DNA from 3 places in the Aureimonas sp. OT7 genome. Region 1 is predicted to be linked to each of the others. Evidence: predicted binding sites of a transcription regulator. Region 1 holds the regulator's gene; each other region holds the start of a gene.
What was found. The regulator LexA, encoded in region 1, represses DNA repair genes until DNA is damaged. The targets are predictions, from matches to a motif close to TGTTCNNNNTGTGTTCNG.

Region 1 (6,862 bases):
ATCACGGCCATCGGGTGCGCGTCGCGCCGGAAGCCGGAAAAGAACTTCGTCATCTGCTCATGCACCATCGTGTGGCGCGTGACGCGATAGGTGAAGTCTTCCTTTTCCTGGGCGGTGGGCAATTCGCCGTAGAGAAGCAGGTAGCAGACTTCGAGGAAGTCGCCTTCCTCGGCCAGCTGCTCGATAGGGTAGCCCCGGTGCAGGAGGATGCCTTCATCGCCATCGATGAACGTGATCTTCGACTCGCAGGAGGCGGTGGAGGTAAAGCCCGGATCGTAGGTGAACGCGCCGGTTTCCTTGTAGAGAGAACCGATGTCCACGACATCGGGGCCGATGGTGCCGTGGCGGACGCCGAAATTGGCTTCCTTTCCGTCCAGCGAAAGCTTGGCGGCTTCACTCATGCGCGTTCCCTTCTTCGAAAGCCGCCGGATCGCTGATGCGGTGGCCGGCGGCGCATAGGTCGATTTCGGAGCTCATGCCTAACTTGTCCGCGTCCCGCGAACAAGTTTTCGGCACTTACTTTTTTCTGCAAAGCAGCGATTTATGCCGCACTGCCAATCAAAAGATGTACAGCCCCCTTCAAGACTGGTCTGCCAGGCGCGCGAGGGATTCCTCGCGGCCTAGAACTTCCAGAACGTCGAAGACGCCCGGAGATGTGGTGCGGCCCGTCAGCGCAGCGCGCAACGGCTGCGCAACCTTGCCGAGCTTCAGCCCTTCCTTCTCGGCATGTTCGCGCACGACAGCCTCCAGGTTGGGGACCGTCCATTCCGATACCGCGGAGAGGGCCGGCAGCAGGCCTGCGACGATCTCGCGCCCCCCATTGCCCAAGGTTTCGGCAGCCTTCTCCTCCAGCGGGAGAGGGCGGGTGGCGAACAGGTAGGCTGCGCTGTCCGCAAGTTCGACGAGCGTCTTGGCGCGCTCCTTCAGGCCGGGCATGGCGCGTGTGAGAAGATCGAGCGTCTCGACGTCGCCCTTCTGCCGGAGGATGGAGCCATTCGGTAGATAATCGCGCTCCCCCATGAGGGTGCGGGCCAGTTCCGCGTCGTCGCTGTGGCGCATCCAGTAGCCGTTGACGGCTTCGAGCTTGGCGAAATCGAAGCGCGCCGCGCCCTTGTTGACGTCTGCTATGTCGAACCAGCGGATCATGTCCTCGATCGACATGATCTCGTCGTCGCCGTGGCTCCAACCCAGTCGTACGAGATAGTTCTTCAAGCCGACGGGCAGATATCCCAGCGCGCGATAGGCCTCGACGCCCAACGCGCCGTGGCGCTTGGAAAGCTTGGCGCCATCCGCGCCGTGGATCAGCGGGATATGGGCCATGACCGGAACGTCCCAGTCCATGGCCTGGAAGATCAACGTCTGCCGTGCGGCGTTGGTGAGGTGGTCATCGCCCCGGATGATATGGGTTACGCCCATGTCATGGTCGTCCACCACCACGGCCAGCATATAGGTCGGCGTGCCGTCGGACCGCAGCAGCACGAGGTCGTCCAGATCCTTGTTGGGAAAGCGCACGTCGCCCTGCACCTGGTCGCGCACCAGGGTCTCGCCGTCCAGCGGGGCGCGCAGCCGGATAACGGGCTTCACATCGGCGGGCGCTTCGGACGGATCGCGGTCGCGCCAGCGGCCATCATAGCGCGGCGGCCGCTTTTCGGCGCGCGCCTTCTCCCGCATCTCTTCCAGCTCCTGGGGCGTGGCATAGCAGAAATAGGCGTTGCCGCGCCGGACCATCTCCTCGGCCACCTCGCGATGGCGCGCGACGCGCTCGAACTGCGAGATCGGCGGCTCATCGGCATCGAGACCGAGCCACGACAACCCGTCGATGATGGCCGTCACCGCCGCTTCGGTGGAGCGTTCGCGATCCGTATCCTCGATGCGCAGCAGCATCTTGCCGCCGTGATGGCGGGCATAAAGCCAGTTGAACAGCGCTGTCCGGGCTCCGCCGATATGAAGATATCCGGTGGGCGAGGGCGCGAAGCGGGTGACCACGGTCTTGGTCATGAAAACTCCAGTTGTCTTGGACGGCCGGTTTGCGCGCTCAAACGGCGCAAGCTTTGGATAACGCGAGGCTTGGCAGCCAATTCGGGTCGCGGCAATCCGTGCCGATCATGGCGCTGTGTATCATAGGAGAGGGGCCAGGCAAGCAGCCTGTTGCGGGGGGATGATACGGAGAATGAGTCGACTGCGTTCAGCACTCGAGCGCGAGGCATCGGCACGCACCTCGATCCACTTCGTTCCACCGGGTCTCATCGTCGCCATCGCGTTCTTCTATGCGGCCGACCTGCGGATTTCGCCGCCATACTGCCTGGGCATCTGCGTTGCCGCCCTGGCGGCACTGCATGTCGCGAACAGGGCTTCGCCGCTGACGCGCGGCGCCCTGAGGGCATTGCTGGCGCTGGTGTGCACATTTGCCTCCGGCCAGCTTCTCTGCCACTTGGAACTCGCCCGGACGCCGACCACGATCCTGTCGGGCAGCGCCACCGTCTACGTGACGGGGCGCGTTGCGATGCGTGAAGCCGATGAAAACGGGAAGATGCGCTACGTCGTGGTTTTGGCGGCAACGGAAAGGCCGGTGCTGTCGCGCCCGCCCCAACGCATACGCATCGCCGTCTCCAGCCGTCACGAGCCTATCCCCATTGGCGGCATTTATCGCGGCCTGGTGCGCCTGGGGCCGCCCAGCGGACCGGCCTTCCCGGATGGATACGATTTCGCCTTCGGCGCCTTCTTCGACGGCGTCGGAGCCTACGGCTTCTCGCTGGGCCCGCCGGACACGGTCCCTCGCGAAACGCCATCGTCGCTATCGGAGCGTTTCGCCGAATGGCTCGTCGGCCTTCGCGTCGACATGTCCCAAAGAATCAGGGCGGTCCTGCCGGGCGCGGAGGGGGCGGTCGCCGCCGCGCTGATATCGGGCGAGCGCACTGGCATACCCGACGACATCGACGCCATCTTCCGCATCACCGGCCTGTCGCATGTCCTGTCCATTTCGGGCTTTCACATGGTGCTCGTGGCCGGGTTCGTGATGGCGGCCGTGCGCAGCCTGCTCGTTCTCGTGCCACCGAACCTCCTGCTGGTCCCGCCGCGCAAGGCGGGTGCCGTCGCGGCGCTGATGGCAACGACGAGCTACATGGCGATCGCCGGACCGAATGTCGCGACGGAGCGCTCCTACATCATGATCGCGATCATGCTGGCTGCCGTCCTTGCAGAGAAGCCGGCGCTGACGCTGCGCAATGTCACGCTTGCGGCCATCGCCGTCCTGGCGATCGCGCCCCATGCGGCCCTGACGGCCAGTTTTCAGATGTCCTTTGCCGCAACCGCCGCACTGGTTGGCTTGGCCGCTGTGCTGACGCGGCGGTGGCAGACGCCACACGGCGAAGAGAGGCGCCTGCGCCCCTTTGCGTGGCTTGCCGTCGCCTGCATCGCATCGGCGGTGGCCGGGGCCGCGACCGCCCCTTACGGCCTGTATCATTTTCAAAGGCTGGCGCCGTACGGCATCCTCGCCAATGTGGCGACCATGCCCCTGTTCAGCTTCTGGGTCATGCCGGCGGCCCTTGCCTCGGCGCTCACAATGCCGTTCGGCCTCGACGCGCTATTCCTCCATGTCATGGGATGGGGGCTGTCCATGGTCTTCGTCGTCACGCGCTTTCTGGCCGAGACCTTCCCCGACCAGGGCGGCATGGCCTTGCCCGCAGCGTCACTGATAGCCCTCTCGCTTGCGTTGTTTCTTGCGTGCTTCATGGCCAGCGCGCTGCGTTGGCTGGCGTTGCCGGCGGCTATCGTGGGCGGCTACCTTGCCGTGGGTGGGCAAGCCCCGCCGGATATCCTGATCTTCGAGGATGGCATGAAGGTCGCGCTGGTTGCGCCCGGGGGGCTTGCCCATCTAGGCAAGCGTCCAGGCCGGTTCATCGCCGACCAGTGGGAACGCCGCTACGGTCCGCCCGACGCGGATGGGCCGATACCATGCGAACCGCCTGCCTGCCAGCTTGCCACCGCATCCGGCATCCGGCTGGCGTGGACCGACTCCATAGAGGAGACGGACAGGCTCTGCGCGCAGGCAGACCTTGTGATTGTGGCGCGGGCGCTTCGCCGTGGACGGTGTCCGAACGGCGGCGCAACGCTGGTCACCTTGCGCAGCCTGCGCCGGACCGGCTCCCTTGCAATATCCCGCGGTGATGGGGGCAAGCTCGTGCTGACGCCGTCCATCCCGGCCGATCCGCAGGAATGGAACGTGCACAGACTGGCGGCATGGCCGGAATACTGGAAGAAGGGTGGCGAAGCGCAAACCGACGGGACGGCGGAAAATACTGTCAGTAACGCCGTATCAGACCCACCAGCCGCCCCTGCACCTGCACACGGTCCGAACTGAATATCCGGGTTTCGTATGCGGGGTTGGCTGCTTCCAGGGCGATGGCGGTTCCCTTGCGGCGGAACCGCTTGAGGGTTGCCTCCTCGTCATCCACCAGCGCGACCACGATATCGCCCGGCGTTGCCGTATCCACCCGGCGGATCACGACCGTATCCCCATCCAGAATCCCGGCTTCCACCATCGAATCGCCGGAAACCTCCAGCGCATAATGTTCGCCGGGGCCGATCATGTCCGGTGGCAGTGTCAGGCTATGGGTGTTGTTCTGGATTGCGGATATAGGTACGCCGGCCGCGATCCGGCCCATGACGGGGACGCTGATGCCGGCATCGGCATCGTTTGCGGCGGGGGCAACCCGGCGGCGCGCGGCGAGACCCGATGCAGCAGACTGCTCGGCAAGCGAAACGACGTTGGAAGGGGCCGGGGCAGACGCGGCGGCCCGGCCGCCGCGTGCCATCGACTCGGGTAGCCTGACGACTTCCAGCGCCCGCGCCCGATTGGGCAGGCGGCGGATGAAACCACGCTCCTCGAGGGCCGTGATCAGGCGGTGGATGCCGGATTTCGACCGAAGGTCGAGCGCGTCCTTCATCTCGTCGAAGGAAGGCGGGACGCCGGCGGATTGCAGCCTCTCGTGAATGAACATCAAGAGATCATGCTGTTTGCGCGTTAGCACGTGCCGCCCCCGGAATCGATCAAAAACAAAACCAGAACAAACCTAGCTGTTCCAGTTGTGTTCTGCAAGCTTTCATGGCGCCTCAATCGAGGGGAATGAACAGGCATTCCTGGCCGGCCTGCGCGGCGGGGGCGGCGAGCGGGCGGTACAGCAGCGCATCCGCAAGGGCGTAGATGGAAAGAAGGGAGGAGTCCTGCCGTGGCAAGGCTTCTACCTGCGGCAGGCCCTCTGCCGTGTGGTGCAGCCGGGCGCGGACGAAGTCGGCACGCTCGCCGCCCTGCGGCATGGCCGCCGACAGGACGCCGTGCTGGAAACCCGGATCGGCGCCGAGCCCCGCGAGACAGCGGACGAGGGGCCGCAGGAACAGGGTTGCGGCCACCATCGTGGATGCCGGGTTGCCCGGCAGCCCGATAACCCGCAGCGCGCCCTTGCGCCCGGCCATGACCGGCTTTCCCGGGCGCATGGCGACTTTCCAGAAATCCAGATCCACGCCGCGCGCCCGAAGGGCAGGAGCGACGAGGTCCCGGTCGCCGACGGAGGCGCCGCCGATGGTCACGACGACATCCGCGCGGCCATCCTCTGCTTCCGCAAGCCGGGCCTCCAGCACGGCCTGGTCGTCCGGGGCAATGCCGAGGTCCAGCACCTCGCCTCCATGGGCCTCCACCATCGCGGCAAGGCCGAACCCGTTGGAGGCCACGATCTGGTCGGGGCCGGTGCTTTCGCCCGGCATCACCAGTTCGTCGCCGGTGGCCAGGATCGCAACGCGCGGCCGACGCCGGACGGGAAGTTGCGGGTGGCCGGCGCTGGCGGCAAGCGCGACGTGGCCTGCACGCAGATGCAGGCCCGCCCGCAGCAGCACGGCCCCTTGCGCGAAGTCGAGCCCGGCTTTTCTGATATGACGGGCCGGTTCCGCCGCGACATCGACACGCAACGCGTCCGGCGCTTCGAGCGTCGCGTTTTCCTGGATCAGCACCGTGTCCGCGCCCGCCGGCAGGGGCGCACCGGTGAAGATGCGCACGGCGGCTCCGGGCTCGACGGTGCCGGCAAATGCCGCGCCTGCGGCCGAAATGCCGATAACCCGAAGGACCGCGCCCTTGAAGGCATCGGCGGCCCGCACGGCGTAGCCGTCCATTGCGGAAGCGTCGAATGGCGGCTGCGTCCGCAGGGCGGTAATATCGTCGGCAAGGACGCGCCCCGCGGCGGCGCGCAGCGCGACGGTTTCCGTTTCCGGAATGGGGTCCACCCCGCGCAGAAGCCGGGAGAGGGCTTCCTCCACCGGCATCAGGCTCAAGACGGCGATCCTTCCGCCCGCCAGTCGCCGGAACGGCCGCCCGACTTGGCCAGCAGGCGGATACCGGAGATCGCCATGTCCCGGTCCACGCCCTTGGCCATGTCGTAGATGGTGAGGCAGGCCACGGACACCGCCGTGAGCGCTTCCATCTCCACGCCGGTCGGGCCGGAGACGCGTGCCGTGGCCGTGACGCGCAGGCCGGGCAGGGCCGGTTCCGGTGCGATATCCACGGACACCTTGTCGAGCATCAGCGGGTGGCACAGGGGGATGAGTTCGCTGGTTTTCTTGGCACCCATGATGCCGGCGATCCGCGCTATGGCGACGACGTCGCCCTTGCGCACGGCATTGTCCACGATCAGCGCCAGCGTCTCCGGACGCATCATGACAAGCCCTTCGGCCATTGCCTCGCGCCGTGTGGCCGGCTTGTCGCCGACATCCACCATGCTCGCCGCGCCCGTCGCGTCGAGATGGGTGAGGGTACCCGCCATCAAACCGCCTCTCCATGGATGGGCAGGCCCAGCAGGCGGCGCGTGGCGGCGGC
Region 2 (6,862 bases), 1.4 Mb from region 1:
GCCGCCCGTCGCGCTCATTTCTGCACCCAGGTCAGGCCTTCGGCCTTCCATCCCGCCACGCGGCCACGGTGGCCATCGGGATCCGGCGGGCCTTCGAAGCCATCGAGGATGTTGAAGCTTTCGGTAAAGCCGGCGGCCGACATCGCCGCCGCGCTGGCCATCGAGCGGGCCCCCGAGCGGCACAGGAAATACAACCGCGACTGGCGGGAGCCGCCGCGCTCCTCGACGGTGGCGGAAACCCGCTCCACGAAGGCCGGGTTGACCGACATCGACGGATAGCTCTGCCACTCGACGAAGAGCGGGTCCCTTGCCGCACCGGGCAGCAGCGGGAAGCCGACATAGGTCCACTCGGCCAGTGTCCGGACATCGATCAGGAATGCGTCACCCCCGGCTTCGAGGTCGTCCCAGCACTGCCGGGCCGTTACATCGTCCTTATAGGGCTTCGTCACGACGATACTCTCCATGGGCCGCGGCAGCATCTGCCGGGCAGGTAAATGACAACACAACACGGGTCGGCAACGCCGCAAAGACGCGCGGTTGCCAGATCGGGAATTGCGAGAGCTTAAGCGAGGGGTGTGCTGAACCTAGAAGGACACCAGATTTCCAATTTTGTTCTGGAAAACACGCGTTGTCCCCACACTTCGTTTCCGCAAGCTCTTGTCGCTGAATGGAAGCTACGCATGTCGACAGTTTGGGGCAAGCTTCGAATCGTGGAAAACGTCGTCGCGGCGCGGGCACTGTGGCGCTGAGGACAAAGCCATAGTGTAGCCCATTTGATTAATGGGCTGATTCCTCAACGGATTCGTTTTCCGCTCGAGGCATCGCGAAACGACAAGGAAAATTTCGACTTTATTTCGCGCCCCCTTGCTTGACTCTCGCGCGGTGCCGGACTTCCCGGCAGATGACAGAAAAGTTTCAATCAGACCTTCGACAAGCTGTTGAAAAATTTGGCCTAATTTTGCGCAGGGCCTGGCCTGTGGCAGAATCGCCGCGGTCTGCTGTGGCGTTTGCATGACGCCGATCCGCGCGAGGCGTTGATTCCGTTTCGGGAATCGGCGCTGCGATGCGCCTGGCTTGACGGCCGACATCATGAAATGAGAACAAAAGGAGATCATTGCGACTCGAGTCGAGGACTGGCCCATGCTTACCGACACGATCCTGCGGGCCTCGCTTCTGGCCTTGACGATTCTCAACCTGTGCTTCTCAGTCTGGCTGTTATCGCGGGTTGCGCGGGGCGGATCGGCCCGGGACGAGATCATCGACCGGCTGGATCAGCTCGATGCCCGCATGTCGGAGACCCAGAGTTTCGCGCAGGCCGGCTTCAGCGCCATGCGGGAGGATTTCGCCCATTCCGCCGCGCAGACGCGGGCGGATGCACGGCACCTTCGGGAGGAGGTCGGGGCTTCGCTGCACCGCCTCGGCACGCAGACCATGACCACGCTGGACGGCGCGACGCGACGCCAGGCCGACGGCTTGCAGGGTGTCGCCGGCCGTCTGCACGAAATGTCCGAGGCCAATGAGCGCCGGCAGGAGGCGCTGCGCCAGACCCTGGAGAGCCGGCTCGACCGCCTGCGGCAGGACAATGCCGCCAAGCTGGAAGAAATGCGCGTGACCGTGGACGAGAAGCTGCAGGGGACGCTGGAGCAGCGTCTCGGCGCGTCCTTCAACACGGTGAACGAGAATCTGGAGCGGGTCTTCCGGTCGGTCGGGGAAATGCAGTCCATCGCCACCGGCGTCGGCGACCTGAAGCGTGTACTTTCCAACGTGAAGGCGCGCGGCACCTGGGGCGAGGCGACCCTTGGGCTGGCGCTGGAGCAGGTGATGACGCCCGAGCAGTATGCCACCAATGTGGAGGTGCGTCCGCATAGCGGCCAGCGCGTGGAGTATGCCATCCGCCTGCCCGGAGACGGCGCGGAGCCGGTTTGGCTGCCGATCGACGCGAAGCTGCCGACCGAGGATTACGAGCGTCTGGTCGATGCCTCGGAGCGCGGCGACGCCGATGGAGTCGAAGAGGCGGCCAAGGGGCTGGACCGCGCCATCCGCAAGGCCGCGGCCGACATCGCTGCCAAATATGTCCAGCCGCCCCATACAACGGACTTCGCCGTCATGTTCCTGCCCACGGAGGGCCTGTTCGCGGAAGTCGTGCGCAGACCGGGCCTGATCGACCAGCTGCAGCGCGACAACCGGGTGATCGTGACCGGGCCGACCACGCTGATGGCGCTCCTGACATCGCTGCGCATGGGGTTCCGCTCGCTGGCCATACAGGAGCGATCGAGCGAGGTGTGGCAGGTGCTGGGCGGCGTGAAGACCGAGTTTTCACGGTTCGGCGACATGCTGGACAAGGTGCAGAAGAAGCTGGGCGAGGCGCAGACCGCCGTCGACGGGGCGCGGACGCGCGGACGCGCGATCGACCGGCGCCTACGCGCCGTCGATGACGGCGGCGATGGCGCGGGCCACCATCCGCTCCTCGTCGGTGGCGACGACGTGCAATGCGGGCCCCTGTCCTGACGATATGTCCTCGGACCCGGCCTCATTGGCGGCTTCGTCGAGGCTGATGCCCAGCCAGCCCAGGCGGCGGGCCACCATGGAGCGCGCCGCGGGCGAGTTTTCGCCGATACCGGCCGTGAAGACGATGCGGTCGACGCCTTCCAGCGCAGCCGCCAGCGCGCCGATCTGGCGGCACACGGTGAGCGCGAAATAGTCCAGCGCCTCACGGGCCTGCGGCGTGTCGGCGGCCATCAGTTCCTGCATGTCGCCGGACAGGCCGGCAAGGCCGGCAAGGCCTGAGCGCCGGTACAGCATCTCCTCCACCGCGTCCGGCGCCATGCCCTGTCGCAGCACCAGGTGCAGCAGGACGCCGGGGTCGATCGCCCCGCACCGCGTGGCCATGACAGGCCCGTCGAGTGGCGAGAACCCCATGGTGGTCGCCACGCTGCGGCCGCCCTGCATGGCGCAGAGGCTGGAGCCGCTGCCGAGATGCAGCACCAGGACGCGCCCGCCGGCGTCCGCCCCGAAACGCTGCGTCAGCCTGTCTGCGATGGCTTCGAAAGACAGGCCATGAAAGCCGTAGGCGATGATGCCGTCGTCGATCAGGGAGCGGGGCAGGCCGTAGAGCTTCTGCACCGCCGGGCGCGCGGCATGGAAAGCCGTATCGAACGCGCCGACCTGCAACGCACCCGGGAAGCGCCGGGCGGAGGCGGCGACGATGGCGAGGTTGTAGGGTTGGTGCAGCGGGGCCAGAGGCTCCAGCGTGGACAGATAATCGAGCGTCGGCCCGTTCAGCCGTGCCGGGCCCGTCAGCCTCCGGCCGCCATGGACGATGCGATGGCCGATGGCGGAAATCTCCTGGCTGCCGAGCGCGCCCTTTTCCAGCCGGTCGAAGACGAGTTCGGCCGCGCCGTCCATGTCGATCGGCCCGTTGTCGAGGGTCTCCTCCTCGGTCTCGCCGTCAGCCGACCGGATGCGCAGGCGCGGCCGGTGGCCGATGCCGGAAACGGAGCCGCGCAGGCGTTCGTCTCCGTCATCGGCATAGAGGGCGAATTTCAGGCTGGACGAACCGGCATTGAGCACGAGCCACCGGGTCATGCGGGGCTATCCTGCTTGGCGGCGCGCATGCTTTTCTGACGGCGCGCCACAAGCAGCGCCGCCGCCGCCGAAGCCAGCCGCGACCGCCGCCCGTCGGCGCGGCTGGTCAGCATGATCGGTACGCGCGCCCCCATCACGAGCCCGGCCGACTGTGCCGCCGCAAGGTAGAAGAGCTGTTTGGCCATCATGTTGCCGGCCTCGATATCCGGCACGATCAGGATGTCGGCGCGCCCCGCCACGGCTGACCTTATGCCCTTGCGCTCGGCCGCCTCCGGCGAGACGGCGTTGTCGAAGGCGAGCGGCCCGTCGATGATGGCGCCTTCGATCTGCCCACGGTCGGCCATCTTGCACAGGGCCGCCGCGTCCAGCGTCGCCGGCATGTTGGGGTGAACGGTCTCCACGGCGGCCAGCACCGCGACGCGCGGCTCGGGCACGCCCAGCGCATGGGCGCAGTCGATGGCATTGCGGACGATATCGGCCTTGGTGGCCAGGTCCGGTGCGATGTTGATGGCCGCGTCGGAAATGAAGAGCGGGCGCGGATAGGTCGGAACATCCATGATGAAGACATGCGACATGCGACGATCGGTGCGCAGGCCCTTGGCGCGGTCCACCACCGCGCCCAGAAGCTCGTCGGTGTGGAGGCTGCCCTTCATCAGGGCCTCCACGCGACCGTCGCGCGCCAGGGCGCAGGCGGCCTCGGCCGCGGCATGACTATGCTCGACGTCGACGCGCTCGATCCCGGCGATGTCGATGCCGGCCGCTGCGGCCGCCTTGTCGATGCGTCCCGCCGGGCCGATCAGCACCGGCTCGATCAAGCCGATGCGTGCCGCCTCGACCGCCCCTTCCAGCGAGACGGCGTCGACGGGATGCACCACGGCGGTCCGCGCCGGCGCTGCCGCGTCGGCCAGCCCCAGCAGCCTGTCCAGTTGTGAGGGCGTGCCGGCCCCGGATCCGCGTTCGGTGAAGTCCATGACGCTCCCATCGGGTCAGGGAAGGGTATAGGCGATCACATAGTCACCGCGCTCGGGCGACTGGCGCGCGCCCCCGGCAGTCACCACGACATACTGCTTTCCGCTTGCGGGTGAGACGTAGCTCATCGGGCCGCCCTGGCTGCCGACGGGCAGGCGCCCCTTCCACAATTCCGCGCCCGTCCGTCCGTCGAAGGCCCGCAGGTAGAAATCCTGGGTGCCGGCGAAGAAGACGAGGCCCGAATGCGTGGCCAGCGACGGGCCGAGCGTCGGCATGCCGATCGGGATGGGCAGGCCCATCGCGAAGCCGAGCGGGCCGGTATCCTCGACCGTGCCGAGCGGAACCTGCCACACCAGTTCCTGCGTCTTCAGGTCGATCGCCGACAGGGTGCCGAAAGGCGGCTTCTGGCAGGGAATACCCAGTGGCGACAGGAAGCGCATGCGCATCGCGCCGAACGGGGTGCCCTCCTGCGGGACCACGCCCATCTCGATGCCGCTGGCGCCGGCCGGTATGTCGGCGCGCGGCACCATGTAGTTGGCGAGGCCGAGCCGCATGTCGTTGACATACATCAGGTCGGTGGTGGCATCGATGGACACCGCGCCCCAGTTCATGCCGCCCAGCGACCCGGGGAACTGCAACGACTTGTCGAGGCCCGGCGGGGTGAAGATGCCGTCGACGCGCATGCCGCGGTAGGCGATCCGGCACAGCAACTGGTCGAAGGGCGTTGCGCCCCACATGTCGGCCTCGGTCAGCGTCTCGTTGCCGATCATCGGCATGCCGACCGAGAAGGGCTGCGTGGGACTGTAGGTTTCCCCTTCGAGGTCGCCCTGCGGCACCGGCCTGTCTTCCACCTCGGCGATGGGCTCTCCCGTCTCGCGGTTGAGAAGGAAGATCATGCCCTGCTTGGTCACCTGCGCCAGCGCCGGCACGGTACCGCCGTTGCCGTCCGGAATATCGTACAGCACCGGCTGGGCCGGCATGTCGAAATCCCAGATATCGCGGCGAACGCCCTGGAAGGTCCAGCGGACCTGGCCGGTCGCCTGGTCCAGCGCCACCACCGAAGAGGAGTACCGGTTGTCCAGTTCGCTGCGATGGCCGGTCCAGAAGTCCGGGGTGGCGTTGCCCGTCGGCAGATAGACGAGGCCGAGTTCGGGGTCGTAGGACATGGCGGCCCAGACGTTGGGCGTACCGCGCGTATAGGTTTCTCCGGCGGGCGGCTCACCGGTCAGGTCCGGGTTGCCGGGATCCCATGCCCAGACGAGGTTGCCGGTGCGCACGTCGAAGGCCCGTACGACGCCCGGGGGCTCGTCTGTCGAGAAATTGTCGGCCACGCGGCCGCCGACGATGACGAGGTCACCGGCAACGAGCGCGGTGGAGGTCTGCTGGTAATAGCCCGGCTGGACCTCGCCCATGCCGACCGTCAGGTCCACCGTCCCGTTCTGGCCGAAATCGGCGCAGGGCTGGCCGGTTTCGGCGTCCAGCGCGATCAGGCGGGCATCGATGGTCGGCAGGAACAGGCGTCCCCTGCACAGGGCGGCATCGGCTTCCTGAGGGGCCGGCTGGCCGCCGGCGGGAAGCGATGGGTCCGCAGCCGGGGCGGGCTCTTCGCCGGCCTCCCAGTAGGCAAGGCCGCGGCAACGCTGCCAGTTGGGTGACTGCGCCTGCGGGTCGAAGCGCCAACGCTCGGTGCCGGCATCGGCGTCGATGGCGAAGACCTTGCCGTAGGCGGAGCAGACATAGACCGTATCGCCGACCTGTATGGGGGTATTCTGGTCTTCCGCACCGGAGCCGGTGCTTTCCGGCAGGTCGCCGGTACGGAATGTCCAGGCCACCTGCAGATCCTGTACGTTGGCAGGGGTGATCTGGTCGATGGACGCGAAACGCGTGCCGAAGCTGTCCTTGCCCCATTCGCGCCATTCGCCCGGCTGTGCCGGCGTGTCCGGTGCCGCGTAGCTGGCCGTCGGCGCGACGACGTTCTTGGGAGAGAAGGCGGCGACCCCCGTTGCCACGATGGCGACCAGAAGAACGAGCCCGGCGCCGTAGGGGGCGAAAGAGGGCTGCCGCCCGGCGGCCCTTTGCAATGTCGGATGCAGGAACAGGAGAAGGCAGGTGGCGACCGCGACGGCGAACAGCCGCGCCACGAGTTGCCAGAAGTCGAACCCGACCTCCCACAACGCCCAGGGGATGGTGACGAGGAAGACGAGGCAGAACAGCACCGTGCCGGTGGGGCTGAGCGAGACGATCAGCGCGCCGGAGGCAAGCAGGACGAGGCCGGCCAGAAGATAGTACCAACTGCCGCCGAGGCCGG
Region 3 (6,862 bases), 420 kb from region 1:
GCATGAAGGCGGGGATATCCTCGCCGAAGCCGACCGGGGACGGTTCGTTGCCATGGTCGTTGCCGCCGCGGTTGCGGCCGTTGCGGGACGGTTCCGGTACGCGGCGGGACGCCTCCTGCGCGCGGGGAGCAGCCTTGGCGGGCTCCGGCTTCCGACGCGCGGTTTCGGCGGGCTTGTCGGCCCGTTCGGCCTTTACTGGCTCGTCAACGGTATCGGACGAGGCTTCAAGCGCCTCGACCGGCTCCTCGATCGGGATGTCGCGCTTCGCACCTCTGCCACGGCCGCGCTCCGAAGAGCCGCCGGCCTTGCGCGCGCTCCGCTTGCCGCGCTTGTCTCCGCTGTCCGCACTTTCGGTCACGGTCGAAAGGTCACCGTCGAGCCAGTCTATATCCTTGGAGATCATCTTCTCGATGGCGGCCAGATACTTGCTGTCCTCACGCGTGACGAGCGTGAACGATTTGCCGGATCGGCCGGCCCTGCCAGTGCGGCCGATGCGGTGGACGTAATCCTCCGCATGGGTCGGCACGTCGAAATTGAAGACGTGGCTGACCATGGGAATATCCAGGCCGCGCGCCGCGACGTCGGATGCCACCAGCAGCGTCAGCTTGTTGTCGCGGAAGGCCTGCAGCGTCATGGTTCGTGCGCGCTGGTCCATGTCGCCATGCAGGGCGCCCACCGAGAAGCCGTGCTTCTCCAGCGAACGGAACAGGGTGGAGACATCGCGTTTGCGGTTACAGAAGATGATCGCGTTGGTGAGGGTCTCGCCCTCGTCGCGGATCAGGCCACGCAGCCGGTCGCGCTTGTCGTAGTCCGAGGAAGCCGTGGCAACGAGCTTCTGCTCGACCGTCATGGCTGTGGAGGCGGGCTTTGCCACCTCGACACGTACGGGGTTCTGGAGAAACTGGTCGGCGAGGCGGGTGATCTCGGGCGGCATCGTCGCCGAGAAGAACAGCGTCTGCCGCGTGAAGGGAATAACCTTGCAGATACGCTCGATATCCGGGATGAAGCCCATGTCGAGCATCCGGTCTGCCTCGTCGATGACGAGGATTTCCACGCCGGTCATCAGGAGTTTGCCGCGCTCGAAATGATCGAGAAGGCGGCCGGGCGTCGCGATCAGCACGTCGACGCCGCGCTCCAGCTTGCGGTTCTGGTCTTCGAAGGAGACGCCGCCGATCAGCAGAGCCACGTTCAGCCGGCTGTTGACGCCGTATTTATCAAAGGATTCCTCGACCTGCGCCGCCAGTTCGCGGGTCGGCTCGATGATGAGCGTCCGCGGCATACGAGCCCGAGCGCGCCCCTTTTCCAGGAGGGTCAGCATGGGCAGCACGAAGGATGCCGTCTTGCCCGTTCCGGTCTGGGCGATACCCAGCACGTCGCGGCGTTGCAGGGCATGCGGGATGGCCTGCGCCTGGATGGGCGTGGGCTCCGAATATCCGGCTTTCTCGACGGCCTCGAGAACCTTGGCGCTAAGTCCCAGCTCTGAAAATGGCATGAAGGGGTTTAATCTCTTGATCTCAATGGTCGAAGACAAGGTTGGGGAAGGCATATGCATTCGCATCGGCCATAGAACTGCAGGCCCGGAATGTCAAGTTGTCGCAACATTAAGGGCGGCGCGATACCGTAAGCTGATTGGAAAACCGACACGAAAGGGCGGCTTTTTCTTGAGGCCGATCTATGGCCGGACCGGGCTTCAATTGGACGCCGGCCCAAACGTGTAGGGCTCGCCCGGGGTGACGAACAGTTCGTATGTTTCGGCGATCTCACCGTCCAGCGGTACGATATCCAGAAACAGAGACAGCGTGGACGGGGCATCCGCGGACGGTTCGTCGGCCCGATAATTGACGATAGCGCCGTTTAGTCCGGCGATTTCCACGATCTCGGTTGTCGACAGCACCGATAACTGTCCTTCGTCCTCCCGGACCTGCTGCACGAAGAACCGGTTGCCATCCGGGTCCCCCGCTGCCTGGAGCAGGACCGTGCGCCACACGCCGTTACTTTCGCCGTCGGCCCAGGGGCCCAGCACCTGCACATCGGTGATGTAGGGCGATAGCTGATCGAGTTCCGGAGCGGCTGCCGCCTGCGGCGACGTCTCCGATGGCATGGTCTGCGGCGGCTCGACGCCTTCGGGCGCGGTATCCTGCGCAAGGGCGGGCATGGCCAGCAGGCAGGCAAGGGAGAGAGCGGGCAAGATGCGTGAGTTCATGGTCAGACGTCCAGATCTTCGGCGAATGCCGCCCGCTCCTGGATGAAGCGGAAGCGGGCTTCGGGCTTGTTTCCCATCAAGGCTTCCACCGCGCCGGCGGTTCCGGATTCGGGAAGGTCGTCCATTTCGACCCGCAGCAGCGTGCGCTTGCGCGGGTCCATGGTGGTTTCCTTCAACTGGCTGGGCAGCATCTCTCCGAGGCCCTTGAACCGGCTGACCTCTACCTTGCCCTTGCCCTTGAACTCGCGCTGCGTCAGCCGCTCGCGGTCGGCATCGTCGCGGGCGTAGATTGTCTTGCCGCCCTGGCTGAGCTTATAGAGCGGCGGTACGGCCAGGAACAGATGCCCGCCACGGATCAGCTCCGGCATTTCCTGGAAAAAGAAGGTGATGAGAAGCGAAGCGATATGTGCGCCGTCCACATCGGCGTCGGTCATGATGATGACGCGCTCGTAGCGCAGGTCGCTCTCGCGGTACTTGCCCCGCGTCCCGCAGCCGAGCGCCAGGATCAGGTCGGCGAGCTGCTGGTTGGCGCCCATCTTTTCGCGGCCGGCGCTGGCGACGTTCAGTATCTTGCCGCGTAGCGGCAGGATGGCCTGGCGTGTCCGGTCGCGCGCCTGCTTGGCCGAACCGCCGGCCGAGTCGCCCTCGACGATGAACAATTCGGCCCCCGCCGCCCCGTTCTGCGAGCAGTCCGCCAGCTTGCCCGGCAGCCGCAGCTTGCGCGTCGCCGTCTTGCGGCTGACTTCTTTTTCGGCGCGCCGGCGAAGCCGCTCGTCGGCGCGTTCGACCACCCAGTCGATCAGGCGCGCGGCATCCTGCGGCGAGCTGGCAAGCCAGATGTCGAAGCTGTCGCGGATGGCGCTCTCGACGATGCGCTGGGCCTCGCCCGTTGCCAGGCGATCCTTGGTCTGGCCGACGAACTCGGGTTCGCGGATGAAGACCGACAGCATGGCCGAGGCCGTCACCATGATGTCCTCGGCGGTGATGACGCTGGCCCGCTTGTTGCCGGACACCTCCGCGAAAGCCTTGATGCCGCGCAGAAGCACACTGCGCAGGCCGGCTTCGTGCGTGCCGCCCTCCGGCGTCGGGATGGTGTTGCAGTAGGACCGGACAGCGCCGTCCGCCGCCGTCCAGCAGACGGCCCATTCCACCGCGCCGTGGCCGGACGCTTTCTGCGTGCGGCCGGAAAAAACCTGCGTCGTGACGCGATGCTCGGAGCCGATGCTCGTCTCGAGATAATCCTTCAAGCCGCCGGGGAAGTGGAATGTAGCCTTGGGCGGTACCTCGGCCTCGCCGAGAAGGGCCGGATCGCAGGACCACCGGATCTCCACCCCACCGAACAGATAGGCCTTGGACCGCGCCATGGCGAACAGGCGTGCCGGATCGAATGTCGCTCCCTCGCCGAAGATCTGGCTGTCCGGGCGGAACCGTACGCGCGTACCGCGACGGTTCTGCACCTCGCCGACCTCCTGGAGCGGGCTTGTTGCGACCCCGCGCGCATAGCTCTGCCGATAGAGCCGACGGTTGCGTGCGATCTCCACTTCCAGGACATCGGACAGAGCATTGACGACCGATACGCCGACGCCGTGCAGGCCGCCGGAGGTTTCATAGACCTTGGAGTCGAACTTGCCGCCGGCATGCAGCGTGGTCATGATGACCTCGAGAGCCGACTTGTCCTTGTATTTGGGATGCGGGTCCACCGGAATGCCGCGCCCGTTATCGGTGACCGACAGGAAACCCTGCGCGTCAAGCGCGACCTCGATGAAGGTGGCATGGCCGGCCACCGCCTCGTCCATCGAATTGTCGATGACTTCGGCGAACAGGTGGTGGAGCGCCTTGGAATCCGTACCGCCCACATACATTCCCGGGCGCCGGCGGACGGGCTCCAGCCCCTCCAGCACCTCGATATCGGCCGCGGTATAGTCGTTGTCGGACGGGGCCTGCGGAGCACGCTGCGGCGCGCGCGGCTGTTGCGCAGGGGCGTCGGCCATCGGGACGACGCGCGCGGCTGAACCGGAAAACAGATCGTCGCTCATATCCGTGCCCCACTTTCGCGCCGCAATGCCAAACTTTTCGCACCCGCCTCCATCCGCATGCCTCTGGGTATACTTTCACGAAATGTTCTACAAGCGCAACGCCGTGGTTTCAGGCAGCAAAAGCTTGGAAACATGCGCTTCTCCACGGTTTTCGTCGACTGTCCCACAGGCTCGACAAGCGGGGACGCAACCGCCACTCTGGGGCCGGAAGCCAGATGATTCCCCGGGAGAAGCCGTGCCACGACGTTGTTCCTCGTTCCTGCTGGCGCTGGCCCTGGCGGTCCTGACCATGCCGGCGGGCAGCCTGCCGGCGGCAGGCCAGAGCATTTCGCCCTACAAGGATGGCCTCTTCGGCTACCGGGACGGCACGGCCAGCCTGGCGGGCGGGCGGGTCCTCGACGTTCCCTATGCGGCGGAAATCGACATCGACAGGCGCGACGAGGTTCCGGAACGTCGGGTGCGGCGCGACTATGTGGACCTGTCGCCGACGCGCCGGCAGACGGATGAAATCTGGCATACGCAGGCCGGCCCCGTCGAAGTGTCGCTGGCCGGCGTCAGGCGCGATCCCGCATTCGTCGTGCTCTTCATCCATGGCAAGGGCGGCGACCGCCGCCTCGGCATGAACGACTGGACGTTCGGCGGGAACTTCAACCGGCTGAAGAATATCGCCCAGCGCTCCGGCGGGCTGTACATGACCATGAGCGCGGGCCTGTTCGCCGAGGCGGACCAGAAGCGGGCGTCGGGCCTCGTTGCGGAGATCGCATCGCGCCATCCGTCCGCGCGCATCGTCGTGGCCTGCGGCTCCATGGGTGGGCGGCTGTGCTGGTCGATCGCGGAGGGGCGGCAGGCAAGCCTGCTCTCGGGCCTCGTCCTTCTCGGGGGGCAGAGTTCGACGGGCGATGTACGGGCCGCCATGAAGGCACGGGGCGGACGGCCGCTGCCGACGCTGATCGCCCATGGCTCGGCCGACAAGGTCTATGATTTCGGGTTGCAGCGCCATGTCACGGATGAGGTTGCAGCCGCGTTCCCAGGCTACCCGATCCGCTTCGTCGGGTTCGAGACGGGCAGCCACGGCACGCCGATCCGCATGGTCGACTGGCGCGATACGCTGAACTGGATTTTCCAGCAGTAGAAGCCACAGTTGCCTTAGCAAACAGTTGCGCTATACTTTTGGGTGGCGAAGGAGGCTGCTCGTTCGTGTAGCCAATGCCAGACATCCGCGCGGACACGCGCCCCGCTTCGCTGTTCAGCGAGCCGGCATGCAAGACCGGCCCTACGGGAGGTGTGTGATGTCTTCGATCATCGACTTTTTTGCCGATGCCAGCCTGCAGTTCTATGCCGGCCTGGGCCTTGCGGTGCTGCTGAGTGTGTTCGGCGGAGAATGACAAAGCCCCGGCCACGCATGCGCGACCGGGGCTTTTGATGTTCAGATGGGCCTGACGATCAGACCGAGTAGTACATGTCGAACTCGACCGGGTGCGGCGTCATTTCGAAGCGCAGCACTTCGGCCATCTTGAGCTCGATGAAGGCATCGATCTGGTCGTCGTCGAACACGCCGCCGGCCTTCAGGTAGTCCCGGTCGCTGTCGAGGGCTTCCAGCGCCTCACGCAGCGAGCGGCAGACGGTCGGGATTTCCTTCAGCTCTTCCGGCGGCAGGTCGTACAGATCCTTGTCCATGGCCGAGCCCGGATGGATCTTGTTCTTGATGCCGTCGAGGCCTGCCATCAGCATGGCCGAGAAGGCGAGATACGGGTTGGCCGTCGGGTCGGGGAAACGAACTTCCACGCGCTTGGCCTTCGGCGACTGGCCGAACGGGATACGGCAGGAAGCCGACCGGTTGCGCGCCGAATAGGCCAGCAGAACCGGTGCCTCGTAGCCCGGCACCAGACGCTTGAACGAGTTGGTGGACGGGTTGGTGAATGCGTTCAGCGACTTGGCATGCTTGATGATGCCGCCGATGTAGAACAGCGCCGTTTCGGACAGGCCGGCATACTCGTTACCGGCGAAGGTCGGCTTGCCGCCCTTCCAGATCGACTGGTGGACGTGCATGCCCGAGCCGTTGTCGCCGAAGATCGGCTTCGGCATGAACGTGGCCGTCTTGCCGTAGGCGTTGGCGACCTGATGGATCACATACTTGTAGATCTGCATCTTGTCGGCGTTGCGGACGAGCGTGTCGAACTTGATGCCGAGCTCGTGCTGGGCTGCCGCCACTTCGTGGTGATGCTTCTCGACCGAGACGCCCATTTCGGCCATCACGGTGAGCATCTCGGAGCGCATGTCCTGGCAGGAATCGACCGGGGGCACGGGGAAGTAGCCGCCCTTGACGCGCGGGCGGTGGCCGAGATTGCCCGTCTCGTACTCGGTGTCGTCGTTGGAGGGCAGCTCGGTCGAGTCCAGCTTGAAGCCGGTGTTGTACGGGTCGGCCTTGTAGCGGACGTCGTCGAAGATGAAGAATTCGGCTTCCGGGCCGAAGAAGGCCGTATCGCCGATACCGGACTGCTGCAGGTAGGCCTCGGCCTTCTTGGCCGTGCTGCGCGGATCGCGGTTGTAGGACTCGCCCGAGATCGGGTCCAGGATGTCGCAGTAGATCGACATGGTCGACTGCGCGAAGAAGGGGTCCATG

Region 2: the regulator LexA is predicted to act here: its motif matches at 1,097-1,114, upstream of rmuC (DNA recombination protein RmuC).
Region 3: the regulator LexA is predicted to act here: its motif matches at 4,312-4,329, upstream of parE (DNA topoisomerase IV subunit B).

Annotation. Positions count from the first base shown of each region.
Region 1 is NZ_CP062167.1:2,735,408-2,742,269, reverse strand. Features, by position in the region: gene gltA (citrate synthase) at 1-401, opposite strand, end outside; gene gltX (glutamate--tRNA ligase) at 580-1,998, opposite strand; gene IGS74_RS13090 (ComEC/Rec2 family competence protein) at 2,171-4,360, shown strand; gene lexA (transcriptional repressor LexA) at 4,302-5,030, opposite strand; gene glp (gephyrin-like molybdotransferase Glp) at 5,113-6,312, opposite strand; gene moaC (cyclic pyranopterin monophosphate synthase MoaC) at 6,318-6,809, opposite strand; gene trpC (indole-3-glycerol phosphate synthase TrpC) at 6,809-6,862, opposite strand, start outside.
Region 2 is NZ_CP062167.1:4,174,287-4,181,148, reverse strand. Features, by position in the region: gene IGS74_RS20005 (rhodanese-like domain-containing protein) at 15-449, opposite strand; gene rmuC (DNA recombination protein RmuC) at 1,141-2,508, shown strand; gene IGS74_RS19995 (acetate kinase) at 2,419-3,585, opposite strand; gene IGS74_RS19990 (bifunctional enoyl-CoA hydratase/phosphate acetyltransferase) at 3,582-4,556, opposite strand; gene IGS74_RS19985 (membrane-bound PQQ-dependent dehydrogenase, glucose/quinate/shikimate family) at 4,572-6,862, opposite strand, start outside.
Region 3 is NZ_CP062167.1:2,310,927-2,317,788, forward strand. Features, by position in the region: gene IGS74_RS11095 (DEAD/DEAH box helicase) at 1-1,492, opposite strand, end outside; gene IGS74_RS11100 (hypothetical protein) at 1,691-2,203, opposite strand; gene parE (DNA topoisomerase IV subunit B) at 2,206-4,194, opposite strand; gene IGS74_RS11110 (hypothetical protein) at 4,475-5,371, shown strand; gene glnA (type I glutamate--ammonia ligase) at 5,683-6,862, opposite strand, start outside.